2 linked regions of the Azospira inquinata genome follow. The protein of the gene in region 1 binds, or shares a complex with, the protein of each later gene. Links are inferred from orthologs where the notes say so. Each region holds a gene or a part of one and is shown in the gene's direction. Other genes may lie near its edges.

Region 1 (12,210 bases):
GCAGGCGCCCCCCACGGCTCGGGGGGAGGAGGTCAAGGCCCGGGCCAGCTCCCCGTAGCTTTGGGTCTGTCCCAGGGGAATGGCGGCAATGGCCAGCCAGACCCGGTGCTGAAACGGGGTCCCCCGGGGCGCCAAGGGCAGGTCAAAGGCAAAGCGGGCATCCTGGAGATAGGCCGCCAGTTGGCGGGCCGCCTCCCGGGCCAGGGGCGTGGTCCCAGCTCGGGCCGGGCCCGGGGGCAGGAAGTGGATGCCGGTTAAGCTTTCCCCTTCGCAGCGCAGCCCCAGGGCAAAGCCGGGAGCGGCCACTACGGCCTGAAAAGGCCCGGGGGAGGGGGAGATCTCCGGAGCAGAGGAAGGGGCAAGGGGCGTGGTCATGGTCGCGGCGAGGCCTGAGGGGCCCGGAGGCTGGGCCCCCGATGTGTATGGATCAGGAGGCCTTGCCCAGCAGGTTGTCCTTCAGGTCGCCCTGGGTGGGCTTGTCCCCTAGCCAGATGCGCAGCAGGGCCCGGTAAAAGTCTTCCCCGGGGATGGGATTGCCCTTGGCCTGGCCACCCACCACCAGCCGGGTACCCTTGCCCGGCACCCAGTCCAAAGCGATGGGGGTGCCTTTGCTGGCCTTGCCCAGGGCCAATAGGGTGTTGTCGAAGGTCTGGAGCCGGTCCTTGAGGGGGGCGATTTCCGTGTCGCTGAGATTTTTTTCAATGCCGCCGGAAAGGGCTTCCACAAACTGCTGGGCGCTCAGTTCCATGAGGGGCACGATGGTAATGCGCTTGGGGCCTTTGCTATTGAGCACTCCGGCCGCATCGGTCTTTTTTTCCGGCAGGTAAAGGCCCATGGCGTAGACCTTGATGAAAAACTTGGAGCGCAGACCCGCCCCGTTCAGCACCAGCTCCTGCTGTTCCAGGTGCTGCCGGTCGTCGAAGCGTACACCGGCCACTTCCGTAGCCCGGGCGTTGAGGCCGGCGACCAGTAGGGTGGCGGCCAGCAGGGTGGTGAGCAAGGGGTGCTTCATGGGGCTGTCTCCTGATTTTGGACGGACCGTCTGGATAAGGCGGGGCAGGGTCCGCTTGCTGCCCTTAAACTCAAGCTCCCCGGCTGAATGGGGCAGGACCGGGGGCAAGCATGACGGTTGGAAACCGGTAACATGGGGGAGTTCCCCCGGGCCCGCCCTCTGGGGCCCCATCCCCGCTCGGCACCGGGGCGGCATGGGCTGCCCGCCCCCCTGGGGCCTTAGCTACGCACCTGGCCGTTCCCCAGTACCACCCATTTCTGGCTGGTGAGGCCTTCCAGGCCCACCGGGCCCCGGGCGTGGATTTTGTCCGTGGAAATGCCGATTTCCGCCCCCAGGCCGTATTCAAAGCCGTCGGCAAAGCGGGTGGAGGCATTGACCATCACGGAACTGGAATCCACCTCCCGGAGGAAGCGCATGGCGTGGCTGTAATCCTCGGTGACAATGGCTTCCGTGTGGCCGGAGGAATAGCGGTTGATGTGCTCAATGGCTTCGTCCAGCCCGGCCACCACCTTTACGGCGATGATGGGGGCTAGGTATTCCTCGCCCCAGTCCGCTTCCGTGGCAGCCTTGGCCGTGGGCACTAGGGCCTGGGTTTCCGGGCAGCCCCGGATTTCCACCCCTTTAGCGGTCAGCATGGCGGCCAGGCCGGGGAGCTGGGCGGCGGCTTCGGAGCGGGCCACCAGCAGGGTTTCCGCCGTATTGCAGGTGCCGTAGCGCTGGGTCTTGGCGTTTTCCACGATTTTCAGGGCCTTGGCCGGATCGGCCCCCTCATCCACATAAACGTGGCAGTTGCCGTCCAGATGCTGAATCATGGGCACCCGGGATTCGGCCAGGAGCCGGGCGATGAGGCCCTTGCCCCCCCGGGGCACGATGACGTCCACGAATTCCCGCATGGTGATGAGTTCCCCCACGGCGGCCCGATCCGTGGTTTCCACCACCTGGACCGCCTCGGCGGGCAGACCGGCGGCTTCCAACCCTTCCTGGACCAGGGCCGCCAGGGCCCGGTTGCTGCGAATGGCTTCCGAGCCGCCCCGGAGGATAGAAGCGTTGCCGGACTTGATGCACAGCCCCGCCGCATCCACGGTCACATTGGGCCGGGCTTCGTAAATGATGCCGATGACTCCCAGGGGCACCCGCATGTGGCCCACCTGGATGCCCGAGGGGCGGAAACGCAGATCGGTCATTTCCCCAATGGGGTCGGGCAGGGCGGCGATCTGTTCCAGACCAGCGGCCATGGTGGCCACGGTTTTCGGGGTCAGGGTGAGCCGGTCCAGCATGGCGCTGGCCAGTCCGGCAGCCCGGGCGGCAGCCAGGTCTTCCCCGTTGGCGGCCAGGAGGGCGGCTTCTTCCCGCCGAATAGCGCTGGCGATAGCTTTCAGGGCCTGGTTTTTGGCGTTGGTGTCGGCCTTGGCCATGAGCCGGGAAGCGGCGCGGGCCTGGCGGCCCAGGGAGTGCATGTAGTCCTTGATATCCATGATGTTTCGGCGTCCAGGGGAAGGGCCCATTATAGCGGTCCCCGAGGCCCCAACCCCCCATGTCCTTACTGAAAGTGCGGATATAGACTAAACTTTCGCCCCAAGCTGCTGTCAGAGTCCCTCACAGAGACCGCACTTCGTAGGAGTTCCCGATGAGTCGCAAGTTAATTCTCCCCAATGAAATCCAGGTATGCGCCACATGCAGCTACTGGGACGGGGACCGGAAGGTGGATGCCGAGGTGGGCGTGGTGGTGGTGGACGACAACTGCAAAGGCGAGTGTCTGGTCCGGGAAACCCCCTTGCCCGCCCTGCGTCCCAAGGGCCATGATGTGGATTGCGCCTGGGAACACCTGGAGGGGGAAGAGGCCGATGGGGAGGCACCGGCAGCGGACGATGTTCCCCCTGCCGGTGGGGAAAAAGCCGCCTGAGTTGTCTTGATAACGGGAACGGTGGTGGCCGGGGGAGCCCGGCAAACAGGTGGGCGGCAACGGTTTCCGCCCCGGATGGCCGGCGGGAGCCCCAGGGTCTGACCCTTAGCATTCTCCCTGGCCCCAGCCAGAAGCTAAGAAAAAAGCCCGGTTGCCCGGGCTTTTGCCGTTTACCGAGCCCCTGGGCTTAGACGCTCAGGGATAGGCCCAGGCGCAGGAAGGCTTCCCACACATTGCCCGGCTCCAGACCCTTGATGCAGCGGTCGATACGGGCGGCCTGGGCCAGTCCCCGCACCAGCCGGTGCAGATCCAGGCGTTGCAGGGCCCGCTTCATGGCCGCCTGGCGGGGGCCCCAGACCCGCTGTTCCTTGCACAGCAAATCCAAAGGGCGCCCAGCCACTAGACCGGTCTTGATGGCGGCGAGGGCCCGCAGTTCCTCGGTGAGGGCCCACAGCACCAGGGGCGGGGCTTCCCCCTCCTGGCGCAGGCCGTCCAGGGTGCGGCACAGACGGCCCATGTCCCCGGCCAGGAGGGCGGCGCGTAAATCGTCGATGTCGTAGCGGGCCACGTTGAGCACCGCTTCTCGCACCTGTTCCAGGCTCAAGGGGCCGGGGGGATAGAGCAGGCCAATTTTCTGGATTTCCTGGTGGGCGGCCAGGAGATTGCCTTCCACCCGTTCGGCGATGAACTGGAGGGCGTCCCGGTCCCCGCTCTGGCCCTGGCGTTGCAGGCGCCCGGCGATCCAGGCGGGCAGCTCGGCCAGGGGCGGGGCATTGAGTTTGACCAGGGTGCCGGCCTGGGTCAGGGCGGTGAACCAGGCGGATTTTTCTTCCTGCCAGGAAAGCTCGGGCAGGGTAATGAGTACCAGGATGTCCGGGCTTAGGCGCTGGGCGAATTCCTGGAGGGCCTGGCCTCCTTCCCGCCCGGGCTTGCCCGTGGGAATGCGCAGGTCGATGAGTTTCCGTTCCCCGAACAGGGAAAGGTTGCCGCAGGCTTGGGCCAGCTGATTCCAGTTAAAGCCCGGGCCGGCTACCAGCACCTCCCGTTCGCTGAACCCCTGGTGCCGGGCAGCGGCCCGGATGGCGTCCCCGGCCTCGATGACCAGCAGGGGCTCGTCCCCGTACAGGGTGTAGAGGGGGGCCAGGCCCCGCTCCAGCTGGGCCGTCAGTTGCTCAGCCTTGAGCTGGGCCACTACTCGTCCTCGTCGTCCGGATTGAGGGGCTTGATGGCGGCCAGACGGCGCATGATCTGCTGGGCCGCATCCTGCTGCATGTCCTTCCAGAGCATGGTTTCTTCCTGCTCCTTGGAGAGAATTTCGCTATCCCCGTAGGTCATGTCCCGGTGCAGGGTGAGGTTCACCGGCGGGGTTAGGTCCCGACCCTTGGGGTCGGTGATGCGATAGGCGATGAGAATCCGCAGCTGGTATTCCTGAATCTTGCCGCCGCCGCTATAGGACAGCACATCCCGCTGTTGCAGGTAGCTGGTCTGGACGAAGATGGCTTCCGCGTCCTCCGCCTTATCTACCAGCTGGGTGGTGCTGCTGGTGCGGATGGCCCGGCGCAGGTAGATACCCACGTCCGAGTTTTCCGGCAGATCGATTTTCATGGTGTGGAAGGGCAGGGCCGGGGGCGCCTTGAGCTGGAAGCCGCAACCGGCGGCGAAGAGCATCAGGACGCCGGCCAGCAGGGCCAGACAGGGCAGGATCAGGCGGCGCACGGACGCTCTCCTCGGGGCTTAAACAACGATATTGACCAGACGGCCGGGCACCACCACCACCTTCTTGGGGGCCTTGCCTTCCATGTACTTCTGGGCGCTTTCCGAGGCCAGAGCAGCCGCTTCCACGGCCCCCTTGTCGGCGGTGGCGGCCACGGTAATGCGGCCCCGCAGCTTGCCGTTCACCTGCACCATCAGTTCCACCTCGTCCTGCACCAGGGCGGCGGGATCGGCTTTGGGGAAGGCCTGACGGCCCGCGTCGGCGCCGGGACGGAGTTCCCCGTAAAGGGCCTGGCCGATGTGGGGCACGATGGGGTAGAGCATGAGCACGGCGGCTTCCAGGGCTTCCTGTTTCACCGCCCGGGCGGCGTCCGAGTCGCTGTCCAGCTTGGCGTAGGCGTTGAGCAGTTCCATCACGGCGGCGATGGCGGTGTTGAACTGCTTGCGGCGGCCGAAGTCGTCCGTCACCTTGGCAATGGTTTGGTGCAGGTGGCGGCGGAAATCCTTCAATGGCGTGGCCAGGTCTTCCGCCGGCTGTTCCCCGTTCCAAGCTTCCACCGGGCCTTCCAGAGTGTGTTCATAGACCAGCTTCCAGAGCCGTTTGAGGAAGCGGTGGGCCCCTTCCACCCCGGCGTCGGACCATTCCAGGGACTGGTCGGGGGGGGCGGCGAACATGATGAACAGCCGGGCGGTGTCCGCCCCGAACTGGTCGATCAGGGCCTGGGGATCCACCCCGTTGTTCTTGGACTTGGACATCTTTTCCGTGCCGCCGATCACCACCGGCTGGCCGTCGGCCTTGAGGGTGGCGCCCACGGGGCGGCCCCGGTCGTCCGTGGTCACATCCACTTCCGTGGGGTTGAACCACTGTTTCTTGCCGCTGGCGTCTTCCCGGAAGAAGGAGGGGGCCACCACCATGCCCTGGGTGAGCAGGTTGGCGAAGGGCTCGTCCAGCTTCAGCTGGGTGTCGCCGAAGTCGAAGACCCCCACGTCCCGCATCAGCTTGGTGAAAAAGCGGGAGTAGAGCAGGTGCAGGATGGCGTGTTCAATGCCGCCGATGTACTGATCGATACCGCCCTTGCACCAGTAGGCCGCTTCCTTGCCCAGCATGGCCTGGTCGCTGTCCGGGCTGGCGTAGCGGAGGAAGTACCAGGAAGACTCCACGAAGGTGTCCATGGTGTCCGTTTCCCGCTTGGCCGGTTTGCCGCACTTGGGACAGGTGGTTTCATAGAATTCGGGCATTTTCGCCAGGGGGGAACCGGCCCCGGTGACCTGCACCTGTTCCGGCAGCACCACGGGCAGCTGGTCGTCGGGCACGGGCACGTCGCCGCAGCTGTCGCAATGGATCACCGGAATGGGGCAGCCCCAGTAGCGCTGCCGGGAAATACCCCAGTCCCGCAGGCGGAACTGAACCTTCTTTTCCCCCAGGCCCTTGGCGGCCAGATCGGCGGCAATGGCGTCCACGGCGGCTTCATAGGCTAGGCCATCGTATTTGCCGGAATTGACGCAGACGGCCCGGGTCTTGTCCCCGTACCATTCCTGCCAGCCGTCCAGACTGAAGCTTTCCCCTGCTGCGGCGATGACCTGCTTGATGGTCAGGCCGTATTTCTGGGCAAAGGCGAAATCCCGTTCATCGTGGGCCGGGACGGCCATGACGGCCCCTTCCCCGTAGCTCATGAGCACGTAGTTGCCCACCCACACTTCCACCTTTTCGCCGGTGAGGGGGTGCTGGACGAAGATGCCCGTGGGCATGCCCTTCTTTTCCATGGTGGCGATATCCGCCTCGGCCACGCCCCCTTTTTTGCATTCCTCAATGAAGGCGGCCAGTTCCGGATTGTTCTGGGCGGCCCGGGTGGCCAGGGGGTGTTCGGCGGCCACGGCCACGAAGGTGACCCCCATCAAGGTGTCGGCCCGGGTGGTGAAAACCCACAGCTTGTCGGCTTTACCGTCCAGCTCGTAGGGGAAGGCTAGGCGCACGCCGGTGCTCTTGCCGATCCAGTTTTTCTGCATCAGGCGTACCTGCTCGGGCCAGCCTTCCAGCTGATCCAGGTCTGCCAGCAGTTCTTCGGCGTAGGCGGTGATCTTCATGTAATACATGGGGATTTCCCGCTTTTCCACCAGGGCGCCGGAACGCCAGCCCCGGCCATCGATGACCTGTTCGTTGGCCAGCACGGTCTGGTCCACCGGGTCCCAGTTCACCGTGCCCAGGCGCTTGTAGATCAGGCCCTTTTCAAAGAGCCGAGTGAACAGCCATTGTTCCCAGCGGTAGTAGTCCGGCTTGCAGGTGGCGATTTCCCGTTCCCAGTCGATGGCGAAGCCCAGGCGTTGGAGCTGACTGCGCATGTAATCGATATTGGCGTAGGTCCATTGGGCGGGAGGCACCTGGTGCTGGATGGCGGCGTTTTCCGCCGGCATGCCGAAGGCGTCCCAGCCCATGGGCTGGAGCACGTTGAAGCCCTGCATCTGGTGAAAGCGGGAAAGCACGTCGCCGATGGTGTAGTTGCGCACGTGGCCCATGTGCAGCTTCCCGGAGGGATAGGGGAACATGGACAGGCAGTAGTACTTGGGCTGGGAGAGGTTTGCCACGGCCCGGGCGGCCTGGGTTTGAACCCAGTGCTGTTGGGCGGCGGTTTCCACGGCGGCGGCTTGATATTTTTCCTGCATGGGGTCGGGCCAGAATGAAGTGTTTCAAAGGACGAAATTATAACCGCTCGCCCCTCGGGCCTGGGACCGAATCACGGTGGGCCGGGCCGGGCGGGGCCGATGGCCATAAAAAAACGGCGTCAGGAGTGATCCCGACGCCGTCAAACAAGCTACAGACTACAGAGGAGGAGTTACTGCAATTCTTGCGGGGCGCCCTTTAGCTGCCGAAGCGCACATAGGGCTTGAACAGGCCGTTCCAGGTGTCCTGCCAGAACTTGGCCGCATTGACGGCGGCGGTCAGGCCGAACTGGGCCATGCGCCCCTGGTGACCCCAGATCCAGCTCATGTTGGGGGCGGCCTCCGCATAGGCGGCGGGCAGGGCCACACCGGTGAAGCAAGGGGGGCAGGGGGCTTGATCCGTGGTGCCCGTCTTCCCTTCCCGGGGAATGGCATCGTGGTCAATCTTGGCCAGGGTCAGGAGCCGTTCCAGGGCCTGACTGGCGAAATCGTTGCCGTCCCGCTGCTGGCAGAGGGTGGCGGCTTCTTCCTGGGCCCGTTGCCAGAGCGCGCGGGCTTCCGCTTCGCTCAGGCCCGCTTTGTGGGCGACCCAGGGCAGGATCATGGGTGTTTTCATGGTTTGCTTCCTTTCTGGTTATGTCCAGAACCGGCTCCCGGCCAGGCCGCGTTGGGAACGGTGAGTGGTCAGGAAGGGACGCCGGAGGAGGCGGGAAAGACGCTTATCTGCGCCCTCCGGTAGCCGTTTCTGTTGCATTGCAATACGTATTATAACCCACTGGATTTATAGGGTTACTGCGGATATTACGTAGGTAAGCCACGCCGTTTTGATCTTTGTTGCTGCGGCGCAACAAAAACTTCCCAGGGCCAAGTAGGGCGGGCCTGGGCGCCGGATGGACATTTTTCCCTCTGTCATGGAAACCGGGGAAGGCGGGGGAGCGGAGGGCGGTTACGGGGCAAAAAAGCCATGCCAGAGCTCATGGATGCTGTGGGGCGCGGGGAAAAACGGGGGAGGTTGGGGGGACTTCCTGGGGCCTCCCCGGAAAGTTCCGTCTTGCCGACCCCGTCGCTGACCACCGGCGACCGGGGGCAAGGCGCCTGGGGCGGCTATAATTCCCCGTCCTTCCGAAAGCCTTGCCATGTCCGACCTGCTTGCCCACCTCAATCCTCCCCAACTCCAAGCCGTAACCCTGCCGCCCCAGCACGCCCTGATTCTGGCGGGGGCCGGGTCGGGCAAGACCCGGGTGCTCACCACCCGCATCGCCTGGCTCATCTCCACCTCCCAGGTGAGTCCCCATGGCCTGCTGGCGGTGACTTTCACCAACAAGGCGGCCAAGGAAATGCAGGCCCGGCTGGCGGCCATGCTGCCCATCAACACCCGGGGCATGTGGATCGGCACCTTCCACGGTCTCTGCAACCGGCTGCTTCGGGCCCACCACAAGGAAGCCGGGTTGCCCGCCCTGTTCCAGATCCTGGACAGCGCGGATCAGCTGGCGGCTATCAAGCGCCTCCTGAAAAACCTCAATGTGGACGATGAAAAATTCCCCCCCCGGGAATTGATGAATTTCATCAACGCCCACAAGGAGCAGGGCATTCGTCCGGCCCAGGCCGAGGCTTGGGACGATTACACCCGGCGCCGGGTGGATTTGTGGAGCGAATACGAGGTCCAGTGCCAGCGGGAAGGGGTGGTGGATTTCGCCGAACTGCTGCTGCGCTGCTTTGAACTGCTGAGCCGCAACGAGCCCCTGCGCCGCCACTATCAGGAACGTTTCCGCCACATCCTGGTGGATGAATTCCAAGATACCAACCGGCTCCAGTACGCCTGGCTGAAGCTCCTGGCGGGCATGGAAGGGAGCGTCACCGGTGCCCCGGGGGCGGCGGTGTTCGCCGTGGGGGATGACGACCAGTCCATCTACGCCTTTCGCGGCGCGGAAGTGGGCAATATGCGGGACTTCGAGCGGGAATTCGCCGGGGACAACGTGATCCGCCTGGAACAGAACTACCGTTCCCACGGCAATATCCTGGATGCGGCCAACGCCCTCATCAAACACAACGAGGGGCGCCTGGGGAAAAACCTGTGGACCGACCAGGGGGCCGGGGAGCCTATCCGGGTCTATGAGGCCGTCTCCGACCTGGACGAAGCCCGCTGGATGGTGGAAGAGGTGCGGGAACTGGTGCGGGACGGGGTGCCCCGCAACCAGATCGCCCTGCTCTACCGCTCCAACGCCCAGTCCCGGGTGCTGGAACACGAACTCTTCACCCGGGCCGTGCCCTACAAGGTGTACGGGGGCCTGCGCTTTTTTGAACGCCAGGAAGTGAAACACGCCCTGGCCTATCTGCGCCTCATCGCCAATCCGGATGACGACACCGCTTTTCTGCGGGTGGTGAATTTCCCTGCCCGGGGCATCGGCGCCCGGACCCTGGAACATCTCCAGGAGGCCGCCCACCGGGGCAATTCCAGCCTCTACAACGCCGCCGCCGGACTGCCCGGCAAGCCCGGAGCCAGTGTGGGGGCCTTCATCCGCCTGGTGGAGGAACTGCGCCAGGAAACCCGCAGCCTGCCCCTGCCGGAAATGGTGGAACACGTGGTGGAACGGAGCAGTCTGGCCCCCCACTACCGCACGGAAAAAGACGGCCAGGAACGGCTGGAAAACTTGAACGAACTGATCAACGCCGCCGCCGCCTTCGTGGGGGACGACGCCAATCTGGTGGCCCTGGACCCGGTCTTTGTCCCCGGGGAAGCGGATCCCCTGGCCGTGGCGGAAGCGGGGGGCACGGAAGCGGCGCCCCTGGACCCGGCCTCGGAAACCATGCTGGGCCGTTTCCTCGCCCACGCTTCCCTGGAGGCGGGGGAACACCAAGCCGGGGAAGGCCAGGAGGCGGTCCAGCTCATGACCGTCCATGCGGCCAAGGGCCTGGAATTTGACGTGGTTTTCATCTCCGGCCTGGAACAGGGTCTCTTTCCCCACGAAAACGCCTTGCTGGACGCGGGGGGGCTGGAAGAAGAGCGGCGCCTCATGTACGTGGCCATTACCCGGGCCCGGGACCGGCTCTACCTCTCCCACGCCCAGACCCGCATGCTCCACGGCCAGACCCGCTATTGCCTGGTGTCCTCCTTCCTGGAGGAAATTCCCCCGGCCCTGCTGCTGCGCCTCAACCGGGCGGCGGAAACGGGCTATGGGGCAGGGGAATCCTCCCCCAGCTACGGAGGCTGGGACAGCGCCCCCACGGGCCCGGCCACGGTGCCGGGCAGCGGCCTGCGGGTGGGCCAGGGGGTGGCCCATGCCAAATTCGGTCAAGGGGTGATCGTGGCCTGTGAAGGCCGGGGGGCGGACGCCCGGGTCCAGGTCAATTTCGGCGGCGCCGGGATGAAGTGGCTGGCCCTGGAATACGCCAAGCTCACCCCTCTTTAAAGGCTGGCCCCAAAAACTGGCCGGGAATGGCCGTGGTTGGCTGATCTTCCTCGGCGGCCCCGGGAAAGGGGCGTCCGTATTGCTTGTACCCGGTGGGCGGGCCAGCAGGCTTGTCCATTAGCCTTTACCCCGGGGTGGCCCTTGTCACCCCCGTCTGCCAAGGCTTTCCGGGCGAGGGGCCCTAGCCCAGGCGCCCCGTCTGGTGTTCCGGCCGGTCCCCCACCTCCGCCGGGCGTAGGCCCAGGCGGTGCCGCGCATTGGCCACAAAGCTTTTGCGCGCCACCGGGTCCAGCAGGCCCCGGAAAAAGTAGTGGCGTATCCGCCCCGCCAGCAAATCCACCAGCCCGGCTTCGTCCAGGGCCTGAACCCGGGCGTAGAGCAGGGGGGCCTTGGCCAGAAAGGTTTGCAGAATGGCCGGGTCGAAATGGCTGCCCGATTCCCGGGCCATCATGTCCAGCACGATTTGCAGGCCCAGGGGATCTTTGTAGGGACGTCGGCTGGTGAGGGCGTCGAAGACGTCGGCCACGGCGAAAATACGGGCGTTGCGGGGAATGGCTTCCCCCTTCAGACCTTGCAGATAGCCGCTGCCGTCGTAACGCTCGTGGTGGAATTCCACCACCTCCCGGGCCGTCCCCAGCCACTCGGAGGGGGCCAGGATTTCCACCCCCAGGCGCACATGGCTGCGCATGATGGCGAATTCCTCCGGGGTGAGGGGGCCGGGCTTGAGCAGAATGGCGTCGCTGATGCCGATTTTGCCTACGTCGTGGAGAAAGGCGCCGATGATCAGGGAGCGCATGGCCTTGCCCTTCAGGCCCAGGGCTTCCCCCAGACAGCAGGCGTAATAGGTGACCCGGAAATTGTGGCTGTTGGTGTCCGAATCCCGCTTGGCGATGGCCGCCCCCAGCACCGTGGCCATTTCCAGGTTGCCCTGGAGCACTTCCCGGGAAGCCTTCACCATGTCCCGGTGCAGGGCCAGGATTACCGGATAGAGGGCCAGGGTAGTGATGAGCACCGCCCCCAGGGCAAAGAGAATGGTGCGCAGCAGATTGTCGTTGAAGCGGGCCACTTCCGCCGGGTCGGCCAGGAACACGGCCTCAAAATAGCCCGCCGCTTCCCCGTTGCGGCCGGGCAGGGGAATGAGGGCCTGGATCAGCAGGCGGCCGTCGGCGCTCAGCTTGGCGAAATGGCGGCGCCCGTCCCGGGGCAAATCCCGGCGCTGGGCGGCGATCTGGCGGCTCAGCTGGGCCTGATCCGGGTTGAAGGAGCGGGCCAGAACCCGGCCCTGGCGGTCACTGATGGCGGTGAACAGGCACTGGTGCCGGGCGAATTCCTCCGCCCGGCGGGTCAGCTCCGCCTGGCGGGCCGGAGCCAGGGTGGTCTGCTCCAGATCTTCCGGGAAGGCCGAGGCCCCGCTGGTTGCCCCTTCCCGGAGTTCCGGGCCGAAGGCCGCTGCCTCCCGGGTGGCCAGGGCGATGGCATAGTCGTCCAGGCGGGTGCTTTCCAGGTAAAACACC
Region 2 (15,803 bases), 1.2 Mb from region 1 along the record:
CGGGTGGCCGGGTCATAGTAGCCGTAGGTTTCCACGGTGAAACCGGCGGCTTCGAATAGGGCCCGGTGGTTTTCCCAGGAAGGATTGCTGATGTAAGCCTTGGCGTTGGGGAAGGTCCGCTTGAGGAAATCGGCGCCGATCTTCAGGGCACCGGTGCCGCCCAGGGCTTCAACGGTCACCACCCGGCCTTCCGTGACCAGGGGGGATTGGGCGCCGAACACCAGGGCTTGCACCCCCTTGTTGTAAGCGGCCAGACCGTCGATGGGCTGGTAGCCACGGGGAGGTTGGGCTTCCAGGCGGGCTTTCTCTGCCGCCTTGACAGCCGCGAGTAACGGAATCTTGCCGTTATCGTCGTAATACACGCCGACACCAAGGTTCACCTTGGTGGGGCGGGTATCGGCGTTGAACGCTTCGTTCAGGCCAAGGATGGGATCCCGCGGAGCTTGCTCCACGGCAGCGAAAATCGAGGTCATTAGGCACTCCTGGTTTGCCAGTCACGGGGCGCGGCGTCATGCGTCGAGCCTCGAATTGCGGAATAATAAAAGCCAAATTGCAACGCGCCCCGTGGAAGTCGAAAAAGCTCCTCAAAATCACGGGCGCAACTGATAATTCTACCATGACCCAAACACCCAACAGCAGCAATCCGCCCGAACCTTCCGAAACACCGGTGGTGACTTTCCCCAATAGTCCCTTTCGGCTGCACCAGCCTTTCCCTCCCGCCGGGGATCAGCCGGAGGCCATACGCCAGCTGGTGGAGGGCATTGGGGATGGCCTGTCCTTCCAGACCCTGCTGGGGGTGACGGGCTCAGGGAAGACCTACACCATGGCCAATGTAATCGCCCACATTGGGCGCCCGGCCCTGGTGCTGGCCCCGAACAAGACCTTGGCAGCCCAGCTGTATTCGGAATTCCGGGAGTTTTTCCCGGAAAATGCGGTGGAGTATTTCGTTTCCTACTACGACTACTACCAGCCGGAAGCCTATGTGCCTGCCCGGGATTTGTTCATTGAAAAGGATTCGGCCATCAATGACCACATTGAGCAAATGCGCCTATCCGCCACCAAAAGCCTGCTGGAGCGCCAGGATGCGGTGATTGTGGCCACCGTGTCTTGCATCTACGGCATTGGGGACAAACAGGATTATCAAAACATGATCCTCCACATCCGGACCGGAGACCGGATGGACCAGCGGGACATCATTAAGCGCCTGGCGGAAATGCAGTATGAGCGGAATGAACTGGATTTCCACCGGGGCACGTTCCGGGTGCGGGGAGACGTGATTGATGTATTCCCGGCGGAACACGGGGAATACGCCATACGGATTTGCCTCTTCGATGACGAAATCGAAACTCTCCAGCTCTTCGATCCTCTCACCGGGCACCTGATGCAGAAGCTGCCCCGTTTTACCGTGTATCCCTCCAGCCATTACGTGACGCCCCGGGAAACCGTGCTGCGGGCCATGGAGGGAATCAAGGCGGAACTGCGGGATCGGGTTGCCTTTTTCCATAAGGAAGGGCGCCTGGTGGAGGCCCAGCGCATCGAGCAGCGGACCCGTTTTGACCTGGAAATGCTCAATGAACTGGGATTTTGCAAGGGGATCGAAAATTACTCCCGCCACCTTTCCGGCCGTAAAGCCGGGGACCCGCCTCCCACCCTGCTGGACTACCTGCCAGCGGGTTCCCTGATGTTTATTGATGAATCCCACGTTTCCATTTCCCAGGTGGGGGGCATGTACAAGGGGGACCGGTCCCGTAAGGAAAACCTGGTGGAATATGGCTTCCGCCTGCCTTCCGCCCTGGATAACCGGCCCTTGAAATTTGCCGAATTCGAACAGCTCATGCCCCAGACCGTTTTCGTTTCCGCCACCCCAGCGGATTACGAGAAGCAACATCAGGGGCAGGTGGTAGAGCAGGTGGTACGCCCCACTGGCCTGGTGGATCCGGAAATCCAGGTGCGCCCCGCATCCACTCAGGTGGACGACCTACTGTCCGAAATTCACAAACGCATTGGTGTCGGGGAGCGGGTTTTGGTTACCACCCTGACCAAGCGTATGGCAGAGGATCTGACCGATTATTTGCGGGAAAACGGCATCCGTATCCGTTACCTCCATTCCGATATTGACACGGTGGAGCGGGTGGAAATTATCCGGGACCTGCGCCTGGGGGAATTCGACGTTCTAGTGGGCATCAATCTGTTACGGGAAGGGCTGGATATTCCGGAAGTCTCCCTGGTGGCCATTCTGGATGCGGACAAGGAGGGGTTCCTCCGTTCCGAACGTTCCCTGATTCAGACCATTGGCCGGGCGGCCCGGCACATTCACGGCACCGCCATTCTTTACGCGGATCGGATGACCGACTCCATGCAGCGAGCCATCGGGGAAACGGAGCGGCGCCGGGCCAAGCAGTTGGCCTTTAACGAGGCCCACGGTATCGTTCCCAAGGGGGTGGCCAAGCGAATCAAGGATATTATTGATGGAGTCTATGACGCGGATTCCGCTACCCGGGAACTGAAAGCAGCCCAAACCCAGGCCAATTACGAATCCTTGAGCGAAAAAGAAGTCGCTAAAGAAATCAAACGGTTGGAAAAGCAAATGCAAGAATTTTCTAAGAACCTGGAGTTTGAAAAAGCTGCGGCTTCCAGAGACCAGCTTTTCAAGCTCAAACAGGCCCTGTTCGGTGCCGTTGTGCCGGACAGTGAATAGGCACCAAGGCTGCACGGGGAGATTTTTTGCAGGTAACAACCAGGGCACCGGACTCACTTAGCGGTGGCCCCTGGAGGAGGCAGGCATGATAAAAATATTGTTCGTTTGCATGGGGAACATTTGTCGCTCCCCTACGGCCGAGGGCGTTTTTCGCCGTCTGGTGGAAAAAGCCGGGCTCACCGACCGTATTCTGGTGGATTCTGCTGGAACCCATGGCTACCACGTGGGCGAAGCGCCGGATTCCCGCACCCAGCGGGCGGCTCAGGCCCGGGGGCTGGACATTTCCACCTTACGGGCGCGCAAGGTGGTGGAAGAAGATCTGCGCAGCTTCGATTTGGTGTTGGCCATGGATAAAGCCAACCTGGAATTCCTGCGGGGCTTGTGCCCCCAGGAACGCAGCCATCGCTTGCGCCTGATGATGTCCTATTCCCGCCACTTCCACGAAGAAGAGGTGCCCGATCCCTATTATGGGCTGGGCCAGGGCTTCGATCTGGTGCTGGATATGCTGGAGGATGCCGCCCAGGGGCTGCTGGACAGTTTGCGTCGTGAGTTGGGGCTGACCCCGGGGGCCAAGGCGGTTGGGAATCGGGCCTCTCCGGCATTGTAGGAGCTGAGGGCAAACTCCGGGGGAGCATTCTTCCCTTTAGGGATAATAAAAAAGCCCGGTTTCCCGGGCTTTTTTATTGGGTGGAAGCGGTTTAGGCTTTAGGCCCAGTTTCCACCTGAACCAAGGGCTCGTTACTTACCGCCACGGGAGCGGGGCGGCGCCGACGGGGCTTGGGCGCTTCTTCCACCGGAGCCGGGACGGCAGCCAGAACTTTGGTCGGGCTGGTTTCCACCAGCACCAGGCCGCTACTGGCCAAAGCCTGATCCAAATCCACCGTCACCGGAGCAACCAGGGGGGCAGGGGCCGGAACTGCTTGTACCGGAGCCGGTTCGGGTTCGGCCTCAGTGACAGGGGTATGGGCGACGGGCGCAGGCACTTCTTCCTTAGCCTCTTCCACAACCGGAGCCGCTTCCTCTTGGGGGACGACCGGGGTCAGCGCGGGCTCCACCGGAGCCGGGACGGGAGCCGGAGCCACGGGGTCCTGAGCCTGGGCGACCTCGACAACCACCGGAGCCACTGCTTCTTGTTCAGAGACTTCCGGTGCCTGGGCGACCATCGGGACTGCTTCCGGAACAGAAACCAGCGGAGCAATCACGGCAGCTTCCTGATGGGCTTGAGGGGCGACCACCTCCGTGGGAGTGGGCTCGCTTACCCCCTCGTTCCGGGGGCTTTCTACACCGGCATCCGCCGTACCTTCCTGAGGCCGGCGTTCGTTGCGGTCCCGCCGGTTATTACGCCGCCCCCGACGTCCCCGACCATTCCCTTCCTGATTGGCGTTCGGGTCTTGGGCGTCGTTGTTGTCCTGGGGCGTCATCAAGGCGGCGGTCTTATTCATTTCCTCCGCCACCGGGGCCGTTTCTCCCCGATTGCTTTGACGGCTGCGACGTTCGCTCCGCTCCCCGTTGCCTTCGGTATTCCGTTCGCCGCGCTGGCGTCGGTTTTCCCGAGGTTCCCGCTGGGTTTCCTTGGGGCTATCCCCTTCGCTGGCAGCCCCGCTCCGTTCGTTGCGGGAGCCGTTGCCGTTACGGGATTCTTCGCCCCCGTTCCGGTTGTTGCGACCCCGACCCCGACCCCGACCTTCCCGGTTTTGATTGTCCCGGGGAGTGCTGCGGCTGCGGGTACGGGGAGTAGCGGCCGGTTCGGCTGCCGGTTCGGTCTTTTTGTTACCCCGGAACCAGGAGAAGATTTTGCCGATAATGCCGCCATCTTCCGTGGTGACCGCAGTCTTGGGCTCTTGGGCCATGGGGGCAGGCTGGGTGGGCGCAATGTGCTTCACGGCAGCTTCCTGCCGGGGCGCCGAAGTGGCGGCGGCCAGGGAAGGCAGCTTGTCTTCGTCTGCCGGCGCCGCAACCCGCTTGTAGGAGGGTTGGGCCGTCTCTTCTAGATTCAAATCCTCATGGCGCAGGCGCTCGATGGAGTGGGCCGGGGTTTCCAGGTGGATGTTGGGGATGAGCAGGACCGTGACCTTGTGGCGAAGCTCGATGGACTGAATTTCGTTGCGTTTTTCGTTGAGCAGGAAGGTGCCCACATCCACTGGCACTTGGGCATGGATGGTGGCCGTATTGTCCTTCATGGCCTCCTCTTCCAGGATGCGCAGGATGTGCAGGGCAGCAGATTCGGTGGAGCGGATGTGGCCGGTGCCGGTACAGCGGGGGCAGGTGATGTAGCTGGTTTCCGCCAAGGCGGGGCGGAGGCGCTGACGGGACAGTTCCATCAAACCGAAGCGGCTGATTTTGCCCATCTGTACCCGGGCACGGTCATGACGCAGGGCGTCCCGCAACCGGTTTTCTACTTCCCGCTGGTTGCGGGGGCTTTCCATGTCGATAAAGTCGATGACCACCAGACCGCCCAAGTCCCGCAGCCGCAACTGGCGGGCCAGTTCCTCGGCGGCTTCCAGGTTGGTCTTCAGGGCCGTTTCCTCAATGTCCTGACCCCGGGTGGCGCGGCCGGAATTGACGTCACAGGCCACCAGGGCTTCCGTGTGGTCGATGACGATGGCGCCGCCAGAGGGCAGATTGACCTGACGGGAATAGGCGGATTCGATCTGGTGCTCAATCTGGAAGCGGGAGAAGAGGGGAACATCATCCTCGTAACGCTTGACCCGATTGATGTTGTTGGGCATGACCGTGCCCATGAAGGCTTTGGCTTGCTCGAAAATTTCGTCCGTATCGATGAGCAGTTCGCCGATGTCCGGCTGGAAGTAATCCCGGATGGCCCGGATCACCAGACTGCTTTCCAGATAGATGAGGAAGGGGCCGGTCTGCTGGGCAGCAGCGCCTTCTATGGCGCTCCACAGTTGCAACAGGTAGTTCAAGTCCCATTGCAGTTCTTCCGCGCTACGGCCGATAGCGGCGGTACGGGCGATCAGGCTCATGCCCTGGGGGGCTTCCAGCTGATCCATGATGTCCCGCAGTTCGGCCCGTTCGTCCCCTTCCACGCGACGGGAAACGCCGCCGCCCCGGGGATTGTTGGGCATCAGCACCAGGTAGCGGCCAGCCAGGGAAATGAAGGTGGTAAGGGCTGCGCCCTTATTGCCACGTTCATCTTTTTCAACCTGAACAATGACTTCCTGGCCTTCCTTCAAGGCTTCCTTGATGGTGGCCTTGCCGGCTTCCACGCCGGGTTGAAAGTAGGAGCGGGAAACTTCCTTGAAAGGGAGAAAACCGTGTCTTTCCTCGCCGTAATTGACAAAAGCGGCCTCGAGACTCGGTTCGATGCGGGTAATGACACCCTTGTAAATATTGCTTTTGCGTTGTTCCTTGGCGGCCGATTCAATGTCTAGGTCAATTAATTTTTGACCGTCCACAATGGCGACACGGAGTTCTTCGGCCTGTGTCGCATTGAACAGCATGCGTTTCATTCGGTGGCTCCCGCGCTCATGCACGGACGGGCTCCCTACGCCGGTAGCGACACAATTAGTTGAAAATACGTGGTTTCATCCGGATTTCGGTATGGCAACTAAAGGTGGGAAAGTAATCGCTGAAAGCCCCGCAGCCCGGCTGAAAAATCAGGCTGCGTGACTCGCTGGGGAGGGAATCCGTACGTGCCAGTTAAGCGCAAAACGAGTAGTATCGCTGCTTTTGGTGAGCGAACTTAACCAGTTGGTTTTCACCGTTGCGACCTTGTGCAGGTTGGCACAAGCGAAAAATCTTTGGCCTGCCGGAATTCCCACCCCGTTTCCTTATCGGAATGTGGCCGGGGTAAGTCTGTTCGGTCTTATAGCAAGAATTGTTCTTTCGCAGGGGGGCTAAAACCTGCCCCAGTATATTCAAAATGACAGGCCTTAGCAAAAATTCTGTAACCAAGCTGATTATTGGCGAAGAAGAGGGTGGGCAACGCCTAGATAATTACCTCTTCCGCATTTGCAAAGGCATTCCTAAAAGCCACGTTTACCGCATCCTGCGTAGCGGCGAAGTCCGCATTAACAGCCGCCGGGTCGCGGCGGCCTATCGCCTGCAAGCCGGGGACCTGGTACGCCTCCCTCCCATGCGCTTCGCCGCCAGCGAGGCGGAAGAAGCCAGCGAAGAGGTGCGGGGGCAAGCCCTCAAGGCCGATTTACCCGTGCTCTACGAGGATGACGCCCTGGTCATCATCAACAAACCGGCGGGGATTGCGGTCCACGGGGGGAGTGGGGTGTCTTTCGGAGTGATCGAGGCCTTGCGTCAGCAGCGCCCCCAGGCCAAGTTCCTGGAACTGGCCCATCGTCTGGATCGGGAAACCTCAGGCATTCTCCTGGTAGCCAAAAAGCGCTCTGCTCTGACCGCCCTCCACGATATGTTTCGGGAAGGGGGGCGTGCGGATAAGCGCTATTTGACCCTGGTATCCGGGCGTTGGATGGACAAAGTGCGCAATGTGCGCCAGCCGCTGTTTAAGTATTTGTTGGACAACGGGGAGCGGCGGGTACGGGTAGCGCCAGAGGGCAAGCCTTCCCACACGGTCTTTCGTCTCATGTCCCGCTGGCAGCGGTTTTCCCTGCTGGAGGCCCAGTTAAAGACAGGGCGGACCCACCAGATTCGGGTGCATCTGGCCCATTCGGGCTTTCCCATTGCTGGGGACGATAAGTACGGGGATTTTGAACTCAATAAGGCCCTGCAAAAACAGGGGCTAAAACGCATGTTCCTCCACGCCTACCAAATGCGCTTTCCCCACCCACTGAGCGGGGAAACCCTGTCTGTGGAGGCCCCGTTACCCGCTCCTTTACAACAGTTTCTGGATTTTCTGAATCGTACGGAGTCTTTGGAATATGGCGCGTCGCTTTGATCTGGTGGTTTTTGACTGGGATGGCACGATTCTGGATAGCGCTGGCGCCATTGCCGGGGCCATCCAGGCCGCCAGCCGGGAATTGGGGGTAACGCCCCCCTCCGATGCGGCGGCCCGCCACGTCATCGGCCTAGGCCTGGAGGAAGCCTTGCGCTCCGCCGTACCCGGCCTGCCCCCCTCCCGTTACCCGGAAATGGTGGATAGTTACCGCCGCCATTACCTTTCCCAGGATCAGGACCTGGTGCTGTTCCCAGGCATTGAATCCCTGATTGCTCGCCTGGCGGAAACCAGCCATCTTCTGGGGGTGGCTACCGGAAAAAGCCGGGTGGGGTTGGACCGGGCCCTGCAACATAGTGGTTTGAGACGTTACTTCGATGCCACCCGTTGTGCCGACGAGTGTTTTTCCAAGCCCCACCCCCAGATGCTGGAGGAGTTGATGGAAGAACTGGCGATGCCCCGGGAGCGGGTGGTGATGATCGGGGATACTACCCACGATATGGAAATGGCCCGCAACGGCGGAGTTACCGGGGTGGCGGTCACCTATGGGGCCCATCCCAAGGCCCAGTTATTGGATTCAGGGGCGGCAGTCTGTTGTGATTCGGTGGAGGAGCTCCGGGAATGGCTGCTACAAAACGCCTGATTTGTGCTGCCTCGGACCTGGAAGAGAGTGGCAAAGGGGTGCGCTTCTCCTTTGTGCGCCGGGGCCAAGAGGTTCCCGCCTTTGTGGTCCGCTTTCGCGGCAAGGTATATGCTTACCTTAATCGCTGCACCCACGTGCCCGTGGAGCTGGATTGGCAGGAAGGGGAGTTTTTCGATTATTCCAAGTTATACTTGGTTTGCGCCACCCATGGCGCCCTTTACGCCCCTGAATCCGGCCACTGTCTGGGCGGACGATGCAACGGACGGGGATTGATTCCCCTCACCGTTGCCGAAGAAGGCGATTCCGTCTATCTGATGTCTGAAGAAGAATAAGCCCCTATCATGGATACCCCCCAACACCCCCCCTCCCAAGACCCTCAGTGGGAGCATAAGCTCCTGGAGAAGCTAGCCCTTTCCCATCTGGAGGAGCAGAAAACCCGCCGGCGCTGGGGGATTTTCTTCAAGCTTCTGGGATTTGCCTATCTCACTGCCATTCTGGTCTATGTGGTGGACTGGGGCGGTTCGGATAAATTGGCCGATGGCCGCCACACGGCGGTGATTTATCTCCATGGCACCATTGAAGCCAACGGAGAGGCAAGCGCGGAAAAAATCAACGCAGCCCTGGATTCCGCCTTTGAGGACAAGGGGACGGCCGGGGTTATCCTGCGCATCAACAGCCCCGGCGGTAGCCCGGTTCAAGCTGGGATGATTAACGACGAAATCCATCGTCTGCGCCAAAAGTACCCCAAAACCCCCCTCTATGTGGTGGTGGAGGATATGTGCGCATCCGGCGGCTATTACGTGGCCGTGGCCGGGGACAAGATTTTTGTGGATAAGGCCAGCATGATCGGTTCCATCGGGGTGCTAATGGATGGCTTTGGCTTTACCGGTACCATGGATAAGCTGGGGGTGGAGCGGCGCCTGCTGACCGCCGGGGAAAATAAGGGCTTTCTTGACCCCTTCTCCCCGGTGAATCCCAAACAGAAGGAATACGCAAAAACCATGCTGACGGAAATTCATCAGCAGTTCATCAGCGTGGTGCGTCAGGGGCGGGGCAAGCGCCTCAAGGAAACCCCGGACATGTTCTCCGGCCTGGTCTGGACTGGCTCCAAAGGAGTGGAGCTAGGGCTGGCCGACGGCTACGGCACGGTGGATTCCGTGGCCCGGGACGTCATCAAGGCGGACAAGATCCTGGATTACACCATGCGGGAAAACATCGCCGAGCGTTTCGCCAAGCGCTTTGGCGCTGACGTTATCCAGGGGGCCGTCCACTCCCTGAAGATGGAAGCCTCCGCCAAGGCGGAATAGGCTTTGCCCCCGGATGCCGGTTTTCCGGTGCCGCAAAAAAGGCCTCCTTTGGGAGGCCTTTTTTATTGGGCCAAGAACAAGAACACTGTGGGTTTTTTCTCCAGATCCGGCGGCAAAGGGGATGCCTTCCAGGCGCTTACGGTCTGGGTGCGGATGGCTTCGGAGGGGAGGGTGATATCCGTGGCCAGGCAAAGGAGGGTATTTCCCTGGCAGGCCTTGAGCAGGGATTCGAACATGGCCCGGTTACGGTAGGGGGTCTCGATAAAAATCTGGGTGCTTTGCAGGTACCGGGATTCCTTTTCCAGGGCTTTCAGCTTCTGGCCCCGTTCCTCTTCCTTGGCGGGCAGGTAGCCGTGGAAGGCGAAGTGCTGACCGGAAAGCCCTGACCCCATCAACGCCAGCAGCAGGGAAGAGGGGCCCACCATGGGAACCACGGGGACGCCCCGCTGCTGGGCTAGGCGTACCAAAGCCGCCCCCGGGTCGGCCACCGCCGGACAGCCGGCTTCCGATACCAGGCCTACATCTTGCCCTTGCAGCAGAGGCTCCAGGAGTGGAGGCACCTGTTCCGGGGTGGAGTGCTCATTCAATTCCGCGATGGGGATATCCCGCAACGGACGGGTAACCCCGGCGCTTTTCAGAAAAGCCCGGGCACTCTTGGCGTTTTCCGCCACAAAGCGCTCCAGCTGGCGTACTTGCTCCAGGACGGGAGGGGGCAGGACTTGTTCCGGGCTGTTGGGGCCCAGGGGGACGGGAATCAGGTAGAGGGTGCCAAAAGACATGGGCTAGAGAATGGGATAGTTTTCAAGTTTGAGAAAATCGCAGAGGGCGATTAAGGGGAGACCGATCAGGGCGTTGGGGTCATCCCCCCGGATGCTGCGCAGCAGGGCAATGCCCAGACCTTCACATTTTGCGGCGCCGGCGCAATTGTACGGCTGCTCCTGATGCAGATAGGTCTGGATTTCCTCCTCTGTCAGATCCCGAAACGTTACCAGGGTAGGAATCCCAGTAAGGTGCGCTTTGCCGCTACGAGCATTAAAGAGGCAGAGGCCGGTGAAGAAATTGACGGTTTTTCCGCTCATTAGACTGAGCTGGCGTACCGCGTTGGGGTGATTGCCCGGTTTGCCGAAGCGCTGTTGCCCCAGGTAGGCCACCTGGTCGCTGCCGATAATCAGGGCGTCTGGGTGCTGGTTGGCCACCGCTCGGGCCTTGGCTTCGGCCAGGCGCAGGGCCAGGGGTTCCGGTGCTTCATCCGGCAGAGGGGTTTCGTCTACCTGGGGATCGGCACAGAGAAAGGGAAGGTTCAGGCGTTCCAGGAGTTCCCGGCGATAGGGGGAGGTGGAAGCCAGCACCAGGGGCTGGCGTTGGGCGGTGGTCATAGGAGAATGGGCGTAGAAAACGGACTAGGTGGAGACCGTAAGGTCTTGCCTATTTTGAAAAAACAGGCGGGAAAAGTGGCTATTTCTTTGACACGGTAAGCCAAAAATAATATCATCCGCGCCCTATGTCGCAACAGAAAGTGATCGACAGCCAATCTTTTGCTAGGAATGTGGAGACCCAGGAAGGGCGACTACAGTTAGCAGACTTGACGCGGCTGCATGATTTGCTGGCAGAGAAAAGCGGCAGCATCCAGTATTCCCTCCAAGGGAAAGTTGGAAAGCGTGGCGAGTTGAGGTTGCGTTTGCGCGTGGCCGGGGTTCTTTCCCTGGTTTGTCAGCGCTGCCTTGAGCCCGTTGATTTCCCGTTGAGCGTGGATAGCCTTCTTGAGTTGGTGCCCGAAGGGCGCGAGATTTCTCAGGATGACCTGGAGGATGACTCCAGGGATTTTGTTCCAGCTTCCCGGGAAATGAATGTGGCCGCCCTGGTGGAAGATGAGGTCATTCTCAATCTGCCGGTGGTGCCCCGTCACGAACGCTGCGTTTCTCTACCGAAAGCTGATGATCAGAAGGAAGCCTCTCCTTTTGGGGTGTTGGCAAATCTGAAAACGCGACCGCAATAAAGCTGGCATTTGTAATTGGATCAATTTAGGAGTTTCCTGACATGGCCGTTCAACAAAACAAGAAGTCCCCTTCCAAGCGTGGCATGCACCGTGCCCATGATTTTCTGACCAACCCGGCTCTGGCCGTGGAACCCACCACCGGCGAAACCCATCTGCGCCACCACGTGAGCCCCAACGGCTTCTACCGTGGCAAGAAGGTCACCCAGGCCAAGGGCGAGTAATCTCCCCATTCCAAGGCAGGCGGCCCCGTTGCGGGCCCCTGCCTTTTCTTTTACCCAATTCGAGCCCTCGGATGGGAATCACAATAGCGATTGATTGCATGGGCGGTGACCACGGTCCCCGCGTTACCGTGCCGGCGGCGCTTGCCTATTTGTCTGGCGCTGAAGATGTGGAAGTCGTCCTGGTTGGCCAGGAAGACAAAATTCGGGCCGTTCTGCCCACCCCCCTGCCTCCCCGGGTGTCCATTAAGCATGCCAGCGAAGTGGTCACGATGGACGATCCCCCGGCTCAGGCCCTGCGCAACAAAAAGGACTCCTCCATCCGGGTGGCCGTGAATATGGTCAAAGCCGGAGAGGCGGATGCCTGCGTTTCGGCGGGCAACACGGGGGCCCTCATGGCCATTTCCCGGTTTGTGCTGAAAATGCTGCCGGGCATTGACCGTCCTGCCATTTGTACCGTGCTGCCCACCATGCGCAGCCATGTCTATATGCTGGATCTGGGGGCCAATGTGGATTGCGGCCCGGAAAACCTGCTCCAGTTCGGCATCATGGGGGCCATGTTGGCCTCCGCCATCGACAAAAAAGAGCACCCCAGCGTGGGCCTGCTCAACATCGGCGAAGAGGACATCAAGGGCAACGACGTGGTGAAGCACGCCGCCGAACTGCTCAAAGATTCCGGCCTCAACTTTGTCGGTAATGTGGAAGGGGATGGGGTCTTTAAGGGCGACGCGGACGTAGTGGTTTGCGACGGTTTCGTCGGCAATGTGGCCCTCAAGACCACGGAAGGCCTGGCTCAGATGCTGGCCTTCTTCCTCAAAGAGGAGTTCCGCCGTAATTGGCTGACCAAACTCATTGCCCTGATTGCCCTGCCAGTCCTCAAGGGCTTTAAGAAACGGGTGGATCACCGTCGCTATAATGGGGCCACCCTGTTGGGCCTGAAGGGCATTGTGGTGAAGAGCCACGGCTCCGCCGATGCCTTTGCTTTCCAACATGCCATCGCCTGTGCTGCCGGAGAAGTCCGGGGCAAGATGCTTGAATTGATTTCCGGTCGGGTGGCCCGTTACGCCCCCGCCCTGGCTGAATCCACCCATTCTCATCAGGAGTCGCCCTGACATGTTTGCCAAAATCACTGGTGTTGGTAGTTACCTGCCCGACCGGGTGGTCACTAATGACGATCTGGTTGCCCAGGGTGTGGATACCAGCGATGAATGGGTGGCGACCCGGACGGGCATTCGTTCCCGCCATTTCGCCGAGGCAGGCCAGACTTCTTCCGATCTAGCCTTTCATGCCGCCAATCGGGCCCTGGCCCAAGCTGGGGTTGAGGCGGGCGATCTGGATCTGATTATTGTCGCCACCTCCACTCCGGACTTTATTTTTCCTTCCACCGCCTGCCTGTTGCAGGGGCGCTTGGGAAACAAGGGGGCGACCGCCTTCGATCTCCAGGCGGTTTGCTGCGGTTTCGTCTATGCCTTGGGGGTGGCGGAAAAATTTATTCGTTCCGGCTCCCATAAGCGGGCCCTGGTGGTGGGGGCGGAAGTATTTTCCCGCATCCTGGACTGGCAGGACCGGGCCACCTGCGTCCTCTTTGGCGACGGGGCTGGTGCGGTGGTGGTGGAGGCCTCGGAAACCCCGGGGATTCTGGCTACCACCATGCACGCAGACGGCAGTATGGCGGGCATGTTGTCCGTGCCCGGCCAGGTGAGCGGCGGCCAGGTCATCGGTGACCCTTTCCTGCGCATGGATGGCCAGGCGGTCTTCAAATTTGCGGTGCGCATTCTGGCGGAAGTGTCCGGGGAAACCTGTGCCGCCGCAGGCGTGGCGCCGGAGTCCGTGGATTGGCTCATTCCCCATCAGGCCAATATCCGCATTATCGAATCCACGGCAAAAAAAATGGGGCTGCCCATGGAGCGGGTGATTGTTACGGTGGATCACCACGGCAACACCTCCGCCGCTTCCGTTCCCCTGGCCCTGGATGAAGCCATGCGCAGCGGGCGCATTCAGCCGGGGCAGAAGGTGCTCCTCGAAGGGGTAGGGGGCGGGTTTACCTGGGGTGCCGCCCTGGTGCAGTTTTAACGTCCCGAGCCATCGGGCAACACGGAGAAAAAAATGAGCTTTGCGTTTGTTTTTCCCGGACAGGGTTCCCAATCCATCGGCATGATGGCGGCCTACGGGGACGCGCCGGTGGTGCGCGCCACTTTTGATGAAGCTTCTCGGGCGTTGGGCGAAGATCTGTGGCAACTGGTGGCCGAAGGCCCAGCGGAAGCCCTGGCTCAGACCGTCAATACCCAGCCCGTCATGCTTACCGCGGGAATCGCCGTGTGGCGCCTGTGGCAGGAAAAGGGAGGCAAGTGTCCGGCGGTGCTGGCCGGCCACAGCCTGGGGGAATATTCCGCCCTGGTGGCCGCTGGCGTCCTGCCTTTTGCCGAGGCCGTACCCCTGGTGCGTCTGCGGGCTGCGGCCATGCAAGAAGCGGTGCCTCTGGGGACCGGCGCCATGGCGGCGGTTCTGGGCTTGGATGATGCCGGGATTTTGGCGGCCTGCGCCGAAGCAGCCCAGGGCGAGGTGGTGGAGCCGGTGAATTTCAACGCAGTGGGCCAAACCGTCATTGCCGGTCACAAGGATGCGGTGGAACGGGCCATGGTCCTGTGCAAGGCCAAGGGCGCTAAGCGGGCCCTACCGCTGCCCGTGTCTGCCCCCTTCCACTCCAGCCTAATTCGCCCGGCGGCGGAAAAACTGGCCCAGCGCCTAGAAGCCCTGGACTTTGCTGCCCCCACCATCCCGGTCATCAATAACGTGGATGTGAAGGTAGAAACCGCACCGGAAAAGATCAAGGACGCCCTGGTGCGCCAGGCTTTCCATCCGGTGCGCTGGGTGGAAACCATTGGCAAAATGGCCGAAATGGGCGTCACTACGGTAGCGGAATGCGGTCCGGGCAAGGTCCTGGCCGGACTCACCAAGCGTTGCGCCGACGGCGTAACGGGGGTGGCCCTGGCGGATGCGGGCGCCATCGAAAACAACCTTTCTCTGGAGTAAGAAGATGGTGCTGGAAGGACAAGTTGCGCTGGTCACCGGGGCCTCCCGGGGAATCGGCCAGGCGGTGGCCCGGGAACTGGCTCGCCAAGGGGCCACGGTAATCGGCACGGCCACCACGGAAGAGGGCGCCGGGCGCATTACCGCCTATTTGCAGGAAGCCGGCGCCAAGGGGCAGGGGGCGGTACTGGAAGTGCGGGACCAAGCCCAGGTGGATGCTCTTATCGCTCGCATCGAAAAAGAATTTGCTCCCGTGACCATCCTGGTGAATAACGCCGGGATCACTCGTGACAATCTGGCCATGCGCATGAAGGACGATGAATGGGATGGGGTGATCGACACCAACCTGAAGTCCGTTTTCCGCCTCTGCAAGGCGGTAATGCGGGGCATGATGAAAGCCCGCCAAGGACGCATCGTCAACATCACTTCCGTGGTAGGGCACGCGGGTAACCCGGGTCAGGCCAATTACTGTGCCGCCAAGGCTGGGGTGTCCGGTCTTTCCCGCTCCCTGGCGAAGGAACTGGGCAGCCGCAATATCACCGTCAATTGCGTGGCCCCCGGCTTCATTGATACGGACATGACCAAGGCCCTGGATGAAAAGCAGAAGGCGGGCCTTCTGTCCAACATCCCCCTGGGCCGCCTGGGTAAGCCGGAAGACATTGCTGCGGCCGTGGCTTTCCTGGCTTCCCCTGCCGCCGCCTACGTGACCGGTACCACCGTGCACGTGAATGGCGGCATGTACATGGATTGAGTTATCTGGTTACCACTCGGCGGCGGCCGAAATTTTGTGCGGCGCCGCTTGTTTGGTAGAATACGCAAGTTTGTATCACATACCCAATAATAGGGAAGGAGTCTTTGATGGAAAACATTGAACAGCGCGTCAAGAAGATCGTTGCCGAACAACTTGGCGTCAACGAAGCCGATATCAAAAACGAATCGTCTTTCGTGGATGACCTTGGCGCGGACTCGCTGGACACCGTGGAACTGGTGATGGCCCTGGAAGAGGAATTCGAAACCGAAATCCCCGACGAAGAAGCCGAAAAGATC

Evidence for each region.
Region 2: the proteins of Azoinq_RS09250 (region 1) and uvrB are in contact, whole or in part, in a crystal structure (PDB 7EGT), measured with the Thermus thermophilus proteins. The link is inferred for Azospira inquinata from one-to-one orthologs. Residues at the interface, in WP_096412145.1 of Thermus thermophilus: His654, Arg656, Phe657, Gln666, Asp668, Glu669, Lys680, Arg681, Leu682, Ser683, Lys685, Tyr686, Ala687; in WP_096411307.1 of Thermus thermophilus: Glu23, Leu25, Arg26, Asp27, Gly28, Glu29, Arg30, Phe31, Arg55, Glu326, Asp327, Phe328, Glu379, Ser382, Gln383, His398, Gly400, Arg401.

Annotation. Positions count from the first base shown.
Region 1 is NZ_CP064782.1:2,001,706-2,013,915, forward strand. What follows is about bases 8,038-11,059. They hold Azoinq_RS09250 (UvrD-helicase domain-containing protein), read left to right. Parts: upstream 8,038-8,422; coding sequence 8,423-10,696; downstream 10,697-11,059. Other genes in these bases: Azoinq_RS09255 (HD-GYP domain-containing protein), read right to left, coding at 10,878-11,059. In the rest of the region: Azoinq_RS09210 (methylated-DNA--[protein]-cysteine S-methyltransferase), read right to left, coding at 1-375; Azoinq_RS09215 (chalcone isomerase family protein), read right to left, coding at 428-1,012; Azoinq_RS09220 (glutamate-5-semialdehyde dehydrogenase), read right to left, coding at 1,231-2,487; Azoinq_RS09225 (hypothetical protein), read left to right, coding at 2,640-2,915; holA (DNA polymerase III subunit delta), read right to left, coding at 3,103-4,107; Azoinq_RS09235 (LPS-assembly lipoprotein LptE), read right to left, coding at 4,107-4,631; leuS (leucine--tRNA ligase), read right to left, coding at 4,650-7,289; Azoinq_RS09245 (hypothetical protein), read right to left, coding at 7,486-7,902; more of Azoinq_RS09255, read right to left, coding at 11,060-12,210. UniProt on the Escherichia coli protein: A helicase with DNA-dependent ATPase activity. Unwinds DNA duplexes with 3'-5' polarity. Translocates on single-stranded DNA with 3'-5' polarity. Initiates unwinding more efficiently from a nicked substrate than double-stranded DNA.
Region 2 is NZ_CP064782.1:3,197,590-3,213,392, reverse strand. What follows is about bases 199-3,157. They hold uvrB (excinuclease ABC subunit UvrB), read left to right. Parts: upstream 199-616; coding sequence 617-2,698; downstream 2,699-3,157. Other genes in these bases: Azoinq_RS14475 (low molecular weight protein-tyrosine-phosphatase), read left to right, coding at 2,784-3,157; Azoinq_RS14485 (amino acid aminotransferase), read right to left, coding at 199-473. In the rest of the region: more of Azoinq_RS14485, read right to left, coding at 1-198; more of Azoinq_RS14475, read left to right, coding at 3,158-3,305; Azoinq_RS14470 (Rne/Rng family ribonuclease), read right to left, coding at 3,397-6,165; 23S rRNA pseudouridine(955/2504/2580) synthase RluC, read left to right, coding at 6,579-7,565; Azoinq_RS14460 (HAD family hydrolase), read left to right, coding at 7,549-8,205; Azoinq_RS14455 (Rieske (2Fe-2S) protein), read left to right, coding at 8,184-8,537; Azoinq_RS14450 (S49 family peptidase), read left to right, coding at 8,547-9,512; Azoinq_RS14445 (SAM-dependent methyltransferase), read right to left, coding at 9,575-10,291; Azoinq_RS14440 (Maf family protein), read right to left, coding at 10,295-10,888; Azoinq_RS14435 (YceD family protein), read left to right, coding at 11,014-11,508; rpmF (50S ribosomal protein L32), read left to right, coding at 11,550-11,729; phosphate acyltransferase PlsX, read left to right, coding at 11,801-12,838; Azoinq_RS14420 (beta-ketoacyl-ACP synthase III), read left to right, coding at 12,840-13,799; fabD (ACP S-malonyltransferase), read left to right, coding at 13,833-14,759; 3-oxoacyl-ACP reductase FabG, read left to right, coding at 14,764-15,507; acpP (acyl carrier protein), read left to right, coding at 15,615-15,803. UniProt on the Escherichia coli protein: The UvrABC repair system catalyzes the recognition and processing of DNA lesions. A damage recognition complex composed of 2 UvrA and 2 UvrB subunits scans DNA for abnormalities.